3 regions of the Halomonas sp. IOP_6 genome follow, and region 3 is predicted to be linked to each of the others. Evidence: predicted binding sites of a transcription regulator. Region 3 holds the regulator's gene; each other region holds the start of a gene.
What was found. Region 3 encodes PhoB, which activates phosphate uptake and scavenging genes when phosphate is short. Its sites were predicted from a motif close to TGTCATANNNNTGTCANA; they were not measured.
Positions count from the first base shown of each region.

Region 1: a site for PhoB is predicted at 2,682-2,699, ahead of K7H08_RS06365 (DUF6482 family protein). Genes of this name have one in related genera too.
Region 2: a site for PhoB is predicted at 2,796-2,813, ahead of K7H08_RS10710 (heavy metal response regulator transcription factor). Genes of this name have one in related genera too.

Region 1 covers NZ_JAIRBO010000003.1:36,264-41,079, forward strand. The annotation lists gene hemH (ferrochelatase) at 1-207, opposite strand, end outside; gene K7H08_RS06355 (cryptochrome/photolyase family protein) at 320-1,900, shown strand; gene K7H08_RS06360 (thiol-disulfide oxidoreductase DCC family protein) at 1,897-2,295, shown strand; gene K7H08_RS06365 (DUF6482 family protein) at 2,328-2,630, opposite strand; gene K7H08_RS06370 (hypothetical protein) at 2,771-3,064, opposite strand; gene dnaB (replicative DNA helicase) at 3,131-4,519, opposite strand; gene rplI (50S ribosomal protein L9) at 4,739-4,816, opposite strand, start outside.
Region 2 covers NZ_JAIRBO010000005.1:29,895-34,710, forward strand. The annotation lists gene K7H08_RS10700 (linear amide C-N hydrolase) at 1-468, opposite strand, end outside; gene K7H08_RS10705 (heavy metal sensor histidine kinase) at 653-2,026, opposite strand; gene K7H08_RS10710 (heavy metal response regulator transcription factor) at 2,026-2,697, opposite strand; gene K7H08_RS10715 (GlcG/HbpS family heme-binding protein) at 2,833-3,324, shown strand; gene uraH (hydroxyisourate hydrolase) at 3,372-3,782, shown strand; gene K7H08_RS10725 (hypothetical protein) at 3,885-4,061, shown strand; gene K7H08_RS10730 (sugar ABC transporter substrate-binding protein) at 4,385-4,816, shown strand, end outside.
Region 3 covers NZ_JAIRBO010000004.1:137,920-142,735, reverse strand. The annotation lists gene K7H08_RS09040 (hypothetical protein) at 355-657, opposite strand; gene phoR (phosphate regulon sensor histidine kinase PhoR) at 939-2,255, opposite strand; gene phoB (phosphate regulon transcriptional regulator PhoB) at 2,258-2,947, opposite strand; gene ubiA (4-hydroxybenzoate octaprenyltransferase) at 3,070-3,960, opposite strand; gene K7H08_RS09020 (chorismate--pyruvate lyase family protein) at 3,995-4,576, opposite strand; gene K7H08_RS09015 (NAD(P)/FAD-dependent oxidoreductase) at 4,664-4,816, shown strand, end outside.

The DNA of each region.
Region 1 (4,816 bases), on a different contig from region 3:
CCACTTCCAATTAGCGTAATCAACAACACGCTTATCGGACAAAAACTCACTAAGGTAGCGCCGCATAGACCAATAGTCGGTTGCGTCCGGGGTGCCCAAGTTAGCCAACACCACGCCGACTTTTGCAGGGGGAACGGCAGGATGATCACTTGGCGCATGGACCAAGCGCCCTTCTCCCGGCTGATCTTTCACAACGCTATCGACCATGTCGCTAACTCCTCGGATACTTTAAATAGTTGGCAAAATCTTAACACTTTTCGGCAAAGTTGCGGCATAAAGTTATACTATCAACATTATTTGTATAACTGCAGGCCAACTCATGTCGAAGCCTTTACTGTTAGTCCTTGGTGATCAGCTTTCGCTTTCATTGGCAACCCTGCGCAATGCGCCAACTGACGCAGTCATCGCTCTTTGCGAGGTCGCCGAAGAAGCGCGCTATGTGCCTCACCATATACATAAAGTCGGCTTGTTTATGGCCGTCATGCGGCACTTTGCTCAAGCGCTGCGCGATAAAGGCTACAACGTTCACTACAGCCGCATTGATGATGCTGACAATACCCAGTCACTCATCACGGAAGCTGAACGTATTGCCACTCAGTACGGTTGCCATGAAGTGCGTGTAGCAAGACCTGGTGAATGGCGACTTTGGGATGCCATGCAACAGCGCCAAGCAGCCGCCCTACCCTGGAAAGTGATCGAAGATGATCGCTTTTTCAGCTCGCCTGATGACTTTGCCAACTGGGCTAAAGGACGTAAACAGCTGCGTCTGGAGTATTTCTATCGGGAGCAGCGCAAACGAACTGGGCTACTGATGGAGGGCGATACACCTGCTGGAGGAAAATGGAACTTTGATCACGACAACCGTGAGCCGATTCAAGCAATGCTCAGCTTTCCATCGCCTCCCACCCATCGCCAAGATGCACTGACCCAGGAAGCGCTCAATGATGCCAAGCAGCATTTTAGCGAACACATGGGATCCCTGGATAACTTCAACCTCCCCGTCACCCGCCGACAGGCGCTGGTGGATTTAAACCACTTCCTTGACCATGGGTTGGCCGACTTTGGGCGCTACCAAGATGCGATTAGCGATAAAGAACCGTTCCTTTTTCACTCCAGACTATCGGCGGCGCTCAATATCGGCCTGCTTACACCTCATGAAGTCTGTGAAGCCGCTGAGCAGCGCTACCTAACAGGTCATGCGCCTATCAATGCAGTCGAAGGATTCATTCGTCAAATACTGGGTTGGCGAGAGTATGTTCGAGGGCTTTATTGGACACAAATGCCGACTTACAAGCGAGAGAATCGACTTGGCTTTGAGCGAGAATTACCAGCATTTTACTGGGATGGCAATACCGATATGCGCTGTTTACAGCGCGCCATTCAAATGACCATCGATAACAGCTACGCCCACCATATTCAGCGTTTGATGGTAACCGGCAACTTTGCCCTACTGTGCGGTGTTAAGCCTGAAGCACTCTGTGACTGGTATCTAGCGGTGTATGCCGATGCCTGCGAATGGGTAGAGCTGCCCAACACCTTAGGCATGGTACTGCACGCTGACGGCGGCTTAATGGGCTCCAAACCTTACTGCGCTTCAGGTAAATATATCGACAAAATGTCTGACCACTGCCAGCACTGCCGCTACTCTCCAAAACAGGTAACAGGTCCAAAGGCGTGTCCGTTTAACAGCCTTTACTGGCACTTTCTGGAAACCAACGCTGAACAGCTGAACCGCAATCCGCGCATGAAGTTGATCTATGGCTCACTCTCTCGCATGAAAGACGAAAAGCGTGACGCGATGCGTCAGCAGGCTGAACAGTTTCTTGCTTCACTACCCACCAGTCCAGGCTACGGCCAGACCTCCCACACACAAGGCTATCTATCAAAGGGCACTCAATGAGCCGTTTCTCTACGCTTCACGCAACGTCACCTGTCACGCTATATCACGATGGTCACTGCCCTTTTTGCCGCGTGGAAGTCGCCTGGCTTGCAAAGCATCGCCATCAAGAACGTGTCACGCTAGTGGATATTCAGAGCAGTGATTTCAATGCAGCCGATGTAGGACGCAGATTTGACGACATGATGGGGCTGCTGCATGTTAAAGATAGCCAAGGAAATTGGTATATCGGGATGGATGCCAGCCGGGCCCTCTATGCGGTACTGGGCTACCGGTGGCTAGTATGGCTTTCTTGCTTACCAGGCCTGCGAGGAGTAATGGATGCAGGCTATCGTTTTTTTGCCCGTCGCCGTGTACGGCTAGGGCGATGGTGGGAGAAGCGTCACGCAAACAAGTGAGGACGCCATAGGATGTTGCAATGCTTGTAGTGTTAAAACACTAGCGGCATACGTGATGTTAACGGCGAACTGTAATGAGCATCGCGTCCAATCACTTCATCCTGGGGTACATGCTGCACTAAGTAAGCACGGTGAATCCCAGCACGCTTTAGCTCAAGATAAACATCATCTAGCGAGCGAAACAGCATTGGCTTACCGCGCTGGGTCAACATATGCCGCTCGCCCTCTACATCTTCAAGCTCTAGTTGATAAAAGCGGCTGCCCGAATGCGTGATAACGCGTATTTCAAAATTATCGTGACCCGCAACAAATTGCTTCAGTTCTTTAAGTTCCATGGCTCCCTCCTGTGATTGTTCATCATCATGGGGCACAGCATGACGATACCCCATGACAATTTTATTACCTTGGCACTAACTGCCTATGACGGCAACATCACAAAAGAGTTCCTGACCAAAACGTCAACTTATTCGTCGAATTATTGATACTCAGAGGGGTCGATTGCTTTACCTAACGAATTGCGATCTATCCAGTTACCGCCTTTAGTTTCCTTGTAACGGAAAACTACTTTATCGCCTACCGTTACCGGTAGTTCTGAATCTTCAGTTTGGTAGCTATATTTTTCCCCTTCCACTACCAGGAAGTAACGGTAGAGGTCAGGCATTCCCAACCACTCTTTAAATGGCCCTTCTCGCTCTAGTGACTGCAGTTCCCCACGGCCTTCCAGCTTAGGAAGACGCTTACGGTTACCACGTCTAAAACCACCTGCCATTTGCTACTCCTGTCTATCTGCTTGGTCGGGGAGGAGCATTATACGTTCTCCCCCCTAACGCTCAAGTTAATCACCGAACGCTTCGCCATAGCTATCGGGCGCAAGGTCTTCGAAGCGTGTGTATTTACCAATAAAGGCCATATGTACCGTACCGATAGGCCCGTTACGCTGTTTACCAATAATCAGCTCGGCAATCCCTTGGTTGTCAGGATTGTCAGGGTTATACACCTCATCTCGGTAAACAAACGCAATGACGTCGGCATCCTGCTCAATCGCGCCGGATTCACGCAGATCCGACATGACAGGACGCTTGTTGGGGCGCTGCTCCAACGAACGGTTAAGCTGTGAAAGTGCTACAACAGGGCATTGAAACTCTTTTGCCAGCCCTTTTAGCGAGCGGGAAATCTCCGATATCTCACCGGTACGGTTTTCAGAGAAGCCAGGAATCTGCATTAGCTGCAGATAGTCAATCATGATGAGCGCCATATTGCCGTGCTCACGCACCACTCTGCGCAGGCGTGAGCGCATTTCATTAGGCGAAAGCGCCGCAGTATCATCAATAAATAACTGCTTGTCTTTGAGCAGGTTGACCGCTGATGTCAGCCGCGGCCAATCTTCATCTTCCAACTGCCCCGAACGCACACGGGTTTGATCAATCCGACCCAACGAAGAGAGCATACGCAGCATCAGAGATTCCGCGGGCATCTCCATGGAGAACACCATCACCGGCTTATCGCTAGCAATAACCGCATGCTCCACCAAATTCATGGCAAAAGTGGTTTTACCCATTGACGGGCGGCCCGCGATAATCACCAAATCTGAGGGCTGTAAGCCTGAAGTCATTTCATCGAGGTCACGAAACCCCGAGGAGAGCCCTGTCATTTCACCCTTTAGGTTGAACAGCTCATCAATGCGATCAACGGCTTTGGTTAGCAGTTCACTCATGCCGATAGGACCGCCCGTTTTCGGCCGCTCTTCGGCAATCTGAAAGACTAGTCGCTCAGCTTCGTTAAGCAGCTCATCAGCAGGACGGCCCTGCGGGGAAAACGCCCCGTCAGCAATTTGATTGGCCGCACGGATTAATTTGCGCAGCGTTGCCCGCTCGCGAACGATATCCGCATAAGCACGAATATTACTGGCAGAAGGCGTGTTGCGGGCCAGCTCAGCTAAGAATGCCAAACCACCCACCGTATCCAACTGATCACGCGCTTCTAATGCCTCTGACAGCGTTATAACGTCAAGCGGCTGCCCGGATTCGGCCAAATGAATCATCACATTGAATACCAAGCGATGCTCATAGCGGTAAAAATCATCCGCCACCAACCGTTCCGAAACATTGTCCCAGGCTTGGTTATCCAACATTAGCCCACCTAGCACCGACTGCTCCGCCTCAAGAGAGTGCGGCGGCAGCTTTATCGCTGCCGTTTCCTGATCAGCAGAAGGCTGGTCCTGCATAGTGAGCTCCTTAATCATAAAGCGTAGCCAATAACGATGACTATCTTAGCGGGACAATCTCAAACCCACCATAAGCGACCTATCTACGCCAAGCGACGTTCAAAAAAATTCGACCCACACCTCAAACGTTTTTGACCGCGCTTAGAACGGTTTAGATTAAAAAGACAAAGGGCGCGGGAAGACCCGCGCCCTTTGAGGCGTCAGCGTTGGCGAGAGCGTTTACTCTGCGACAACAACCACGCGAACAACAGCATCTACTTCTGCATGCAGGTGTAGAGCGATGTCGTATTCGCCAGT
Region 2 (4,816 bases), on a different contig from region 3:
TTCTAATGCCTGTTTGACTTCGTCGACTGTATCAAACTGAGAAAGCGTCCAGGCGCCTAAGTCGATAGCGGCTAGCACTGCTTGTGTGTTGTCGACCATATCTACGGGACCTTCGGTACTCGCGAATGCCAGCACGCTGAATGTTAGGCCTTTGTCATTAAGCCCTTCCGCTACTTTTACGTCTCCTGAGACTGGGTCAGGTACGCTAATCGCTACAAATGCGTTTTGACCAGTAAAGTCTAGTGCATGATGTTTGTCAGCTTGCGAACCAAAGGTAGTGCCTTCAGGAAAGTAAGATACCTTGTAAGGTAACTCCATGGGCAATTCCATGGTGCGGCCCGCATAATAGTGATCATTTGCGTCGCTATAGAGAAGGGAAGTGCAAGCGGATACGGTGGGTGCTATGGCGATACTGGCAACGGCGATACATAGCGGCGCTAAACGAGGTTTAGAAAGGCGTAGCATCATATATTTCCTCACAAAATCATTAAGAATTAACATACGTTACAGTAAACTATAGCGTAATTTATTAAAAATTAACTTAAGAAAACGTTAGTTTTTGTGAGGCTGATAGTTGTTATTTGTTTTTTAGATAATGCTAGGTGATAACAAAAAATAAGTTAGTGTGTTAAGTAAGAGAGTCGTAACCGTATCAGTGCGTGTCGTTAATGCTGAGTAAGAGCGTAAAGGTAGTGCCTTTTTCGGCATCGCTTTCGACCCGCACGTCACCTTTATGCCACTGAGCAATTGAGCGAACAATGGCTAGGCCTAAGCCGCCTGAGCCTGCCACTCCGCTTCGCGCTGGATCGCAGCGATAGAACCGTTCAAACACTCTTGGCAGATCGTCTGGTGAGATGACAGGCCCATGATTATGAATGTGTAACTCAATTTGGTTTTCAACGTTTTTGGTATAAATGCGGATAGGTGTTCCTGAACGTCCATGGCGTAGGGCATTAGCGATTAGATTGGCTAATGCCGTGCGCAATAGATCGCAGTTGGCAAGTACGCTACCACTAGTGTGATTTATCAATGTGCGGTTGTCGTCTTCCGCCATGCCCTCGAAGTAATCACATAGCTGGGTGACTAGCTCCCTGATATCGACGCGCTCCTTGGGAATATCACTTGATGGGCTTTCAGTACGGGCTAGGAATAGCAGGCTGTCGATCATTCTTGATAGGCGCTCATACTCTTCGATATTCGATTCAAGTACCTGGCGATATTCCAAATTACTTCTTTCCCGGCGCAACGTATGTTGTGTTTGCCCTAATAAATTGGTTAAGGGGGTGCGCAACTCATGAGCCATGTCGGCTGAGTGGCGAGAGAGTTGGGAGAATCCTTCCTCTAATCGACCCAGCATACGGTTCAGGCCTTGGCTAAGACGGTTGATCTCTTCCGTTTCCCCAGCCACGTTCAAGCGTCGATCCAATTGGCGAATGTCAATGCGGTTGGTCTGCTCAGCCAGGCGGCGCAGCGGTTGAAGCCCCTGTCGGCTGACGCCCCAGCCAAGCAAAAAAGCCAGTAATGCTCCAGTCACTAATGCCACCCATAGTTTGAGCCGATAGGCAGCGAGCATCTGATTTCGCTCATTTAGCAGCTTGCCTGCGACCAGAGTTAATGGCTGGCCATCTTGCTCAAGAGTGTGCCACGCCAGTCTCGCCTGGATCGATTCAGGCATATCACTAAAGCGAACGGATGGCGTCATTGGCAGTTCTGGCACGGGCACATTGCTGGGATTAACCTCAATGAGAACTTTTCCTTCACTATCAAGTACCCACAGCAGGCTGTCGCGATTGCCTAGCATGTTGGCATAGAGCTGAGGGCGCTGGTGAAGCATCGCGATGCTTTCGCTATCGTCAAGCAGCGCCTCCATACGTTCCAGGCGTCCATGCAGCATTTGGTCATCACGCCATGCTATTTCACGGGTTAACGAATGGTAGAGATAGGTGCCGATACTTCCCAGCAGTAGTGTGCTGACAAGGGCAAAAAGTAACGATAGGCGCGTTGCTAGAGAGTTTAATGCTGGCATTAGGAACGATCCTCAAGCACATAGCCCATGCCACGCTCGGTGTGGATTAGTTTAGTGGGAAAGGGGTCGTCGACTTTAGCGCGAAGTCGCCGTACAGCTACTTCAACGACGTTGGTGTCGCTGTCAAAGTTCATCTGCCAAACCCGAGAAGCAATATAGGTACGTGATAGCACTTCGCCTTCCCGGTCGAGAAACAGCTCTAAAAGCGCAAATTCTTTGTTGGTGAGTGCAAGTCGTTCGCCTTGGCGGGTGACTCGGCGGCGCAAAACATCCATTGCTAAATCGGCTACGCGAAAATGCTCTCTCTCGCGAGGCGGGCTGCGGCGTAACAGCGTACGTACTCGGGCTAATAGTTCGACAAACGAGAAGGGCTTTACTAAGTAATCGTCTGCGCCCAGTTCCAGCCCCTTGACGCGATACTCTACGGCATCGCGCGCGGTCAGAAAAAGCACCGGTACTTGGCTTCGCTGGCGGACCATTTGTAGTAACTGCCAGCCGTCAAGGCCGGGCAGCATGACATCAAGAATGATCAAGTCGAATTCGTACTCTTCAATGTAGTGCTGTGCATCATATCCATCGCGAACTACCTCAACAGCATAGCCCGATTCACCAAGCCCTCTGCTCAGGTAATCAGCGGTTTTTTGCTCGTCTTCTACTATCAGGATACGCATACAGTCACCCCGCGAAATCGACACAGAGTAGCCGGATCGGACGCTTTTTCACATTACAAATCTGTAATGCTGCCGTCAGGTGTTTGACGAGGTCGAGCTGTCAGGATGATGCCATCACTTGATAAGGAGACTTTCATGACATCACGACGTGCTCGCCTGCCTCTGCTTGGCGCTGTCTTGTTGGCCGGTAGCGTACTTGCCGATACCGGGCCGCTCCAGCAGCAGACACTGTCGCTAGATCTGGCTAATCGCTTAGTGAATGCCACCTTGGAAGCGTGTCATGCCGATGGCCGCACTGCGGTGGTCGCTGCAGTAGATCGTGGTGGCAATCTGGTTGCTTTGCAACGCGATGACAACATCGGCCCCCACAACACGTTGGCCGCCCAACGCAAAGCATTTACATCATTGTCGACGGGCAGTACTAGTCGCGCGTTATCTGAACATGCTCGCCAAGACCCTGAGTCGGCAAACCTAAACACGTTGGATGAATTGCTGCTGTTGGGGGGAGGTGTGCCGCTCCGAATCGAAGGTGAACTGATTGGTGCCCTTGGTGTTGCTGGGGCGGGTGGTTCTGCTATTGACGAAGGCTGTGCCCTAACGGCTATCGACAGCGTGATACCCCAGTAAATCCCACAAACACCGCTTTACTCCTATCACACTAAAAGGATGTTGTTATGAAACTATTGTCTGCTTTTTTTGCTGGTATTGCTCTTAGCAGTGTTGCTGCCACAGCACTGGCGGCTGATAACCCGCTGAGTGTTCATGTCCTCAATATTCAGAACGGCCAGCCATCTCCTGGCGTTGATGTGGAACTTGAGCGTCATACCGATACGGGCTGGGAATTGATGGCAACGGCAACTACCGACGATGCAGGCCGTGTATCAGCCCTTTACCCCACTGATGAAGCGTTCTTGCCAGGCACTTACCGTGTCACGTTTGAAACCGGTGAATGGTTTGAAGCGCATGACACCGCTACGTTTTTCCCCAATGTGCCAGTACCTTTCGTAGTGGAAGAGGCCGATCAGCACTACCACATACCGCTACTGCTTAGCCCCTACGGCTACTCAACGTACCGTGGGAATTAAGGTCACTGAGCAATCATTGATGAGTTGTTCTAGTTATTAACCGCTCTATTTATTAATAACTCAATTTATTAGTTAACCAATTAAAACGAGTGAGAATGAATAATGAAAGTAATTAATATCGTCGCTGCCATCGCTCTTGCACTGGTTTCTGGTGTTGCATTAGCGGAGCGCGGTTCGGGTGAAGATAATCAAATCGCTTACCCAGAATCAACGTCCCAGCAGCACAGCGGTGCTATTGGGCACAATGCCTTGGCTGATCTGCCTGACCGAAATCGTTAAGCCGCTATGGCGTGGTTTTATTAAACGTTTAGAGTAGGTGTATGCCCAGCGGCCTCTGTGATAGAGGCCGTTGTCGTTCTGTTCAGTAATCTTTCTCCTTTCCTTCCTTTCCTTCCTTTTCTTCCTTTTCTTTCTGCTAAGACCTTGCTGATGAATGACCTGCATATCGTCGTGTTCAAGTAACAAAACAAAATAACCAGTTTGGTCATTTCTATACTTCGGTCACGTTGTGCTGGAACAAAGCTCAGCAGTAAGCTCCAAACCCAGGCTTGCATAGCCTGCAGGCTAAAAAACAATTACTAAAAAACGTCAGGAGTAACGCAATGTTCAAGAAAACCGCTATTGCCGTGTCGGTCATTATGATGTCGATCACGACGGCTCAAGCCGAAACTACCTACCGCATTGGCATTACCCAAAACAACGTCGGTGTCGATAGTTACCAAACAACCTATGAAAGCGCCTTTGAAGCCGCTGCAGAGCGCGCTGGCAACGTAGATATTGTCGTGCTGGATGCCGGTGGCGATGTCGCACGTCAGATTGGCCAGATGCAGGATCTTATTCAGCAGCGTGTTGATGCCATCATTATTTGGCCAACCAACGGCCAAGCGGTCATTCCTGCGATTCGCCAAGCGCATAACGCCGGCATTCCGGTGGTGGTTACTAACTCTAAAATTGCTGAAGCGGGTCTTGAGTTCATCGCTGCCTTTTCTGGGCCGGACAATGTTCAGCAGGGTATTTCATCTGCCGAGATGATG
Region 3 (4,816 bases):
ATGATACAAGGTACCCTTTTTTGCCAGTCGCTGAACGTGTCATCTGAATAATTGCATTTCTAATACCAAGAAACAGTGGGCAATGTAACAATGATTATACTATACACAAAAAATTAGACCCCACCGAAGTGGGGTCTTGAGCACTCTTAGTATCGCGATACGTAACGCTAGCTTCCTATCCGTTTGAGGGGCTCCAACCTTGGAATTAACCCTAACTAGCGTGTTGACCGTCGAAAGATTCAATCCTTGAATCTAGGAGCATCCATGCGATTTGACATCCTTGCCTCTGAATAGCTCATCCATAAGCGTAAGAGTTATAATACCTTTTGAAAAGATATGTAACCAAAGTTAATGTTACATGCCGCTATTTTCTTCAGGCAACTCATCTGTGCTGTCATAGCCGGACTCTGAATCGTCCTGGCTCGTTGAACTAGGATTCATGTCGCTGGCGTTATCACCTTCGTCATGGGTCAAATCTTGGCTGTCATAATCACTTGAATCTGTTGTGCTTCCAGGCTGAGAATCGACAGGCTGTTCATCTGGGGAAATATTGTTTGCTGGATCCGCTGGCTCTTGAGCAAATACCGCAGGGCTAGCAACCAGACCAAACGCTACACTTAAAATACCAGCTTTCTTGAGTAATTCCTTGGACATCATATTCCATCTCCTCGATCGCTGTTCAATACTGCTAAATGGTAAGAAAGACTGCCTTTCGGCTTACCAGTTCCTGTGGTTTTCTCTCTTATTTAAGACACTGCAGATGCCATGCCAAAAAGCAAAAAATAATAAAAAAACGTTAATAAACATTAATTTATATATTTTAAGAAATAAATAAGACGTTTAGAATCTTTCAACTTAGGCAGGAAAAGTGGCTACAAATGGCACATGAGCATTATTTGACCATACTTACATGACACCGTGACACACTTATACAACATCTAGACAGCATTGCGCGGTATGGACTCGTCTTCGACAACGCGTGATGGCGGAAAAACACAGCGAAAGAGAGCCCCTTCGCCAGGGTGGGATTCAATTTGTAGCAGTGCATCATGTCTCAGCAGCACATGTTTCACAATCGCTAGACCAAGGCCCGTTCCACCGGTAGCCGTACTGCGACCTTTATCAACACGATAAAAACGCTCGGTTAAACGCGGAATGTGGACAGGATCTATTCCTTCGCCGTCGTCGTCGACTTCAATACAAGCACTGCCATTCGGCATGGTTTTCCAGCGAAGTGTTATCTGACTACCCTCTGGCGTATACCGCACAGCGTTAAACACTAGGTTTGAAATCGCACTATGCAGTTCTTGCTCGCTGCCAATGAGCCGCGCATCACTTTCAAGCACGACTTGGACATTGTGCTGTTGATTAGAGAGCGCTAGCGCATCGCGGCGAATACTGTCGAGCATCGGCCCTAACACCAGCGCATGATGATCCTCGCCACCTTGGTCAATTTCTAACCGAGAGAGCAGTAGCAGATCATTTACTAAGTTTTGCATACGCTTCGTCTGCTCTTCCATTTGAGCAATACCTCGGCCCAAACGTGGTGGAAGTTGCTCTTTCAAGTCGCCGTAAGTTTCTAAATAACCCGTCAGTACTGTTAGCGGCGTGCGCAGCTCATGGGAAACATTGGCGACAAAATCACGACGCATCTGCTCTAGGCGATGCAAACGGGTAATGTCTCGCGCCATTACCAAGCGTTCATCATCACCATAGAGTGTAATTTGATATTGCAGGATACGCCGTTCATCGATGGGCGACGTTAAGGTCAGCGGCTCACCGTATTTACGCGCATTAAAGTAGCTGATAAATCGAGGATCACGAAGCAGGTTGGTAATATGCTGGCCACGGTCGTGGGCCGTTTGTAAGCCCAGCATTTCGGTCGCAGCACTGTTCCACCATTCTAAGTCACCATGTCGATCTAGCATAACGACACTGTCACGCATCGCTTCGGATGATTCCTGGATACGTGCAAGGGTGGCACGTAAGCGATTCTGGGTAATCCGTTGGCTCTTTTGGTAGCGATACAAGCGATCAAAAAGTTCGCCCCACATACCGCTTGCAGCAGGGGGTTCATCATGAGGGTGGAGCGTTAACCACTTAAAGAGTGCACGCAGTTGGCGCAGTTGATAAACCAAGCAAACGGCAAGGCCTGCAGCAACCCCAAGCCCTGGCATACCTAGCAACCATCCGAGACAAGCCCCCAGGGCAGCTAACCATGCAATCCGCCATAGTTCTCGGCTCCACAGGCGCACCGTTACACCCGCGCGGAAAAACGGTACCCAGTGCCTCTCACCGTTTGAATGAGACTCTGGTGAGCTTCCCCTAAGGCCTTACGTAGACGTCGGATGTGAACATCTACCGTCCGCTCTTCAACGTATACGTTACCACCCCACACTTGATCGAGCAGTTGGCTACGTGTATAGGCGCGCTCTTGGTGCGTCATGAAAAACTGCAGCAGGCGGTACTCCGTCGGCCCCATTTCTAACGCCTTACCGTAAGCACTCACACGATGGCTCACTGGGTCTAATAGCAAGCCATTAATTTCAATAGGATCTTCGACACCACGGGGGGTAGTACGTCGCAATACTGCTTTTAAGCGAGCCACCAGTTCGCGGGGAGAGAAAGGCTTGGTGATATAGTCATCCGCCCCGGCCTCAAGTCCTTGAATCTTGTTATCTTCTTCGCCTTTAGCGGTCAGCATAATGATAGGCACTTCGGCAGTGGCTTCTTCACGCTTTAAGCGCCTTGCAAGCTCAATACCACTGGTGCCCGGCATCATCCAATCCAGCAAAAGCAGATCTGGCTGGTGGTCAACCATCATCGCGTGGGCATCCTGGGCGTTATCCGCTTCAAGCACGCGATAGTCAGCCATTTCCAGCGCCACTGCGATCATCTCGCGAATAGGCGCCTCATCATCGACAATCAAAACGGTCTTGGCGGTCATTCCAGGGCCTCACGGTGTTCAATGAAAACTAATTTAAAAAAATAGTTCAAAAAAACAGTTCAAAGACATGTCAGTGACGATAACACCATGACTTGATGACAATTCTATGACATAGAGGATATTTAGCCAGTTATTGGCCACCAACTTAGTGCAATACCTGCAAAAATTAACAAGCCTGACCAATGATTATTAAGAAATGCCTGGAAGCAGCGGTCGCGCTCACGGCCAGCAATTAATCGTTGTTGGTGGACAAACGTGGCAGCCATAGCGGCTAGCCCAAGCCAGAAAAAGCCACCTAAACCAACACGCCATCCTACCCAGGCAAGTAGTCCAAGTGCCGCCACTTGCAGCACACCAATTATCAGACGATCAGCGCTACCAAACAGCACCGCGGTAGATTTGATACCAATTTTTAGGTCATCGTCGCGGTCAACCATGGCGTATTGAGTATCGTAGGCAACGGTCCACAGCACATTAGCACTAAACAATAGCCATGCTTCAAACGGTACATGACCCAATACCGCACCGAATGCCATGGGGATCGCCCAAGAGAATGCAGCCCCCAGCACCACCTGAGGTAAATGGGTGTAGCGCTTCATAAACGGATAAATGAACGCTAATACAACACCACCTATCGACAACAGCACCGTAAACCAATTGGTCAATAGCACTAAAATGAAAGCAGTGGCTACCAGCGCTATAAACAGCAACTGCGCCTCGGCTTCACTGATACGACCAGTGGCTAGAGGACGATGTTTAGTGCGCTTTACATGGCCATCGAAATGACGATCAGCATAATCATTAACCACGCAGCCCGCAGCGCGCATAACATAAACGCCAGCAATAAAGATCAGCAGAACATTCCGTCCAGGCACGCCCTCTGCCGCTATCCACAAAGCCCACAAGGTGGGCCACATCAATAGCCAAGTACCAATCGGGCGATCCAACCGCATTAAATGTAAAAAATCAGCCACTCGAGCCCACCCCGTTGGCCTCAACAGAGAACGGTCCATGCTTACCTCTCAAAAAGAAAACGCTGGCGATAGCCTAGCGCGAAGACAGGGCAAGATCATCTGCCATGGTTGATAAAAAGTATTCCTGCACTAACAGCGACAGCCCACTGTGCTGAAACACTGAGCGCCGACCCCATACGCTATCTAAAAGCGACGCAGAGTGTTCCGCGACAAAGCGTGGCTGATGGCGAGTGGCGTAGAGTGGCCCGCGCACCAAGTCAGGTTGTTGAAACAGCCAGCTGCCTAGTGAACGCTCGCCAAGCCCTTCTAACCCCTTACCTTGTAATTGACTAAGTGGCGCTACCGAGCGTGCTACTACCCAGGGCTTATCACCTACACACAACGCTACTTCCCTCAGCCATGCATAGCGGCGCGGTTCAATTCCCAGCGCTAGCGCTTCGTCCCGCAGAGGTAAGCCAATCGTTTGACGTAACAATTGCACCCGAAACGCGTTTGTGCCGCCTGCGATGGTTAACCGCGTCGTTAAGGAGTCCGTCGATGCCACCCACTGCCACCACGAAGCGCTCATTGCAGGGCGAGCCGCAGCAACAGGGAGCCAGTGAGGAAATAGTCGATGAGGAAATAGGGAAGCTTGCCGAACAGTAGGGGCGATCACCAAAGTCTCCAAGGCGGTCAATACACAGAAAGCTAGTGTAACATGGTGACCTCACAGGCTTTTGTTCTGCCGACTTTTGGTGACTGCATGCCCTCACACGAGATATCGCTATATTCCCATTCGACACTGATTATTATTGGCACCGGTATGGCGGGGATTGGCCTTGCGCGCGCCCTACGCCGACAGGGTGATACACGTGCCATTACCCTTATTAGTGCCGATAGTGGCGATGATTACAGT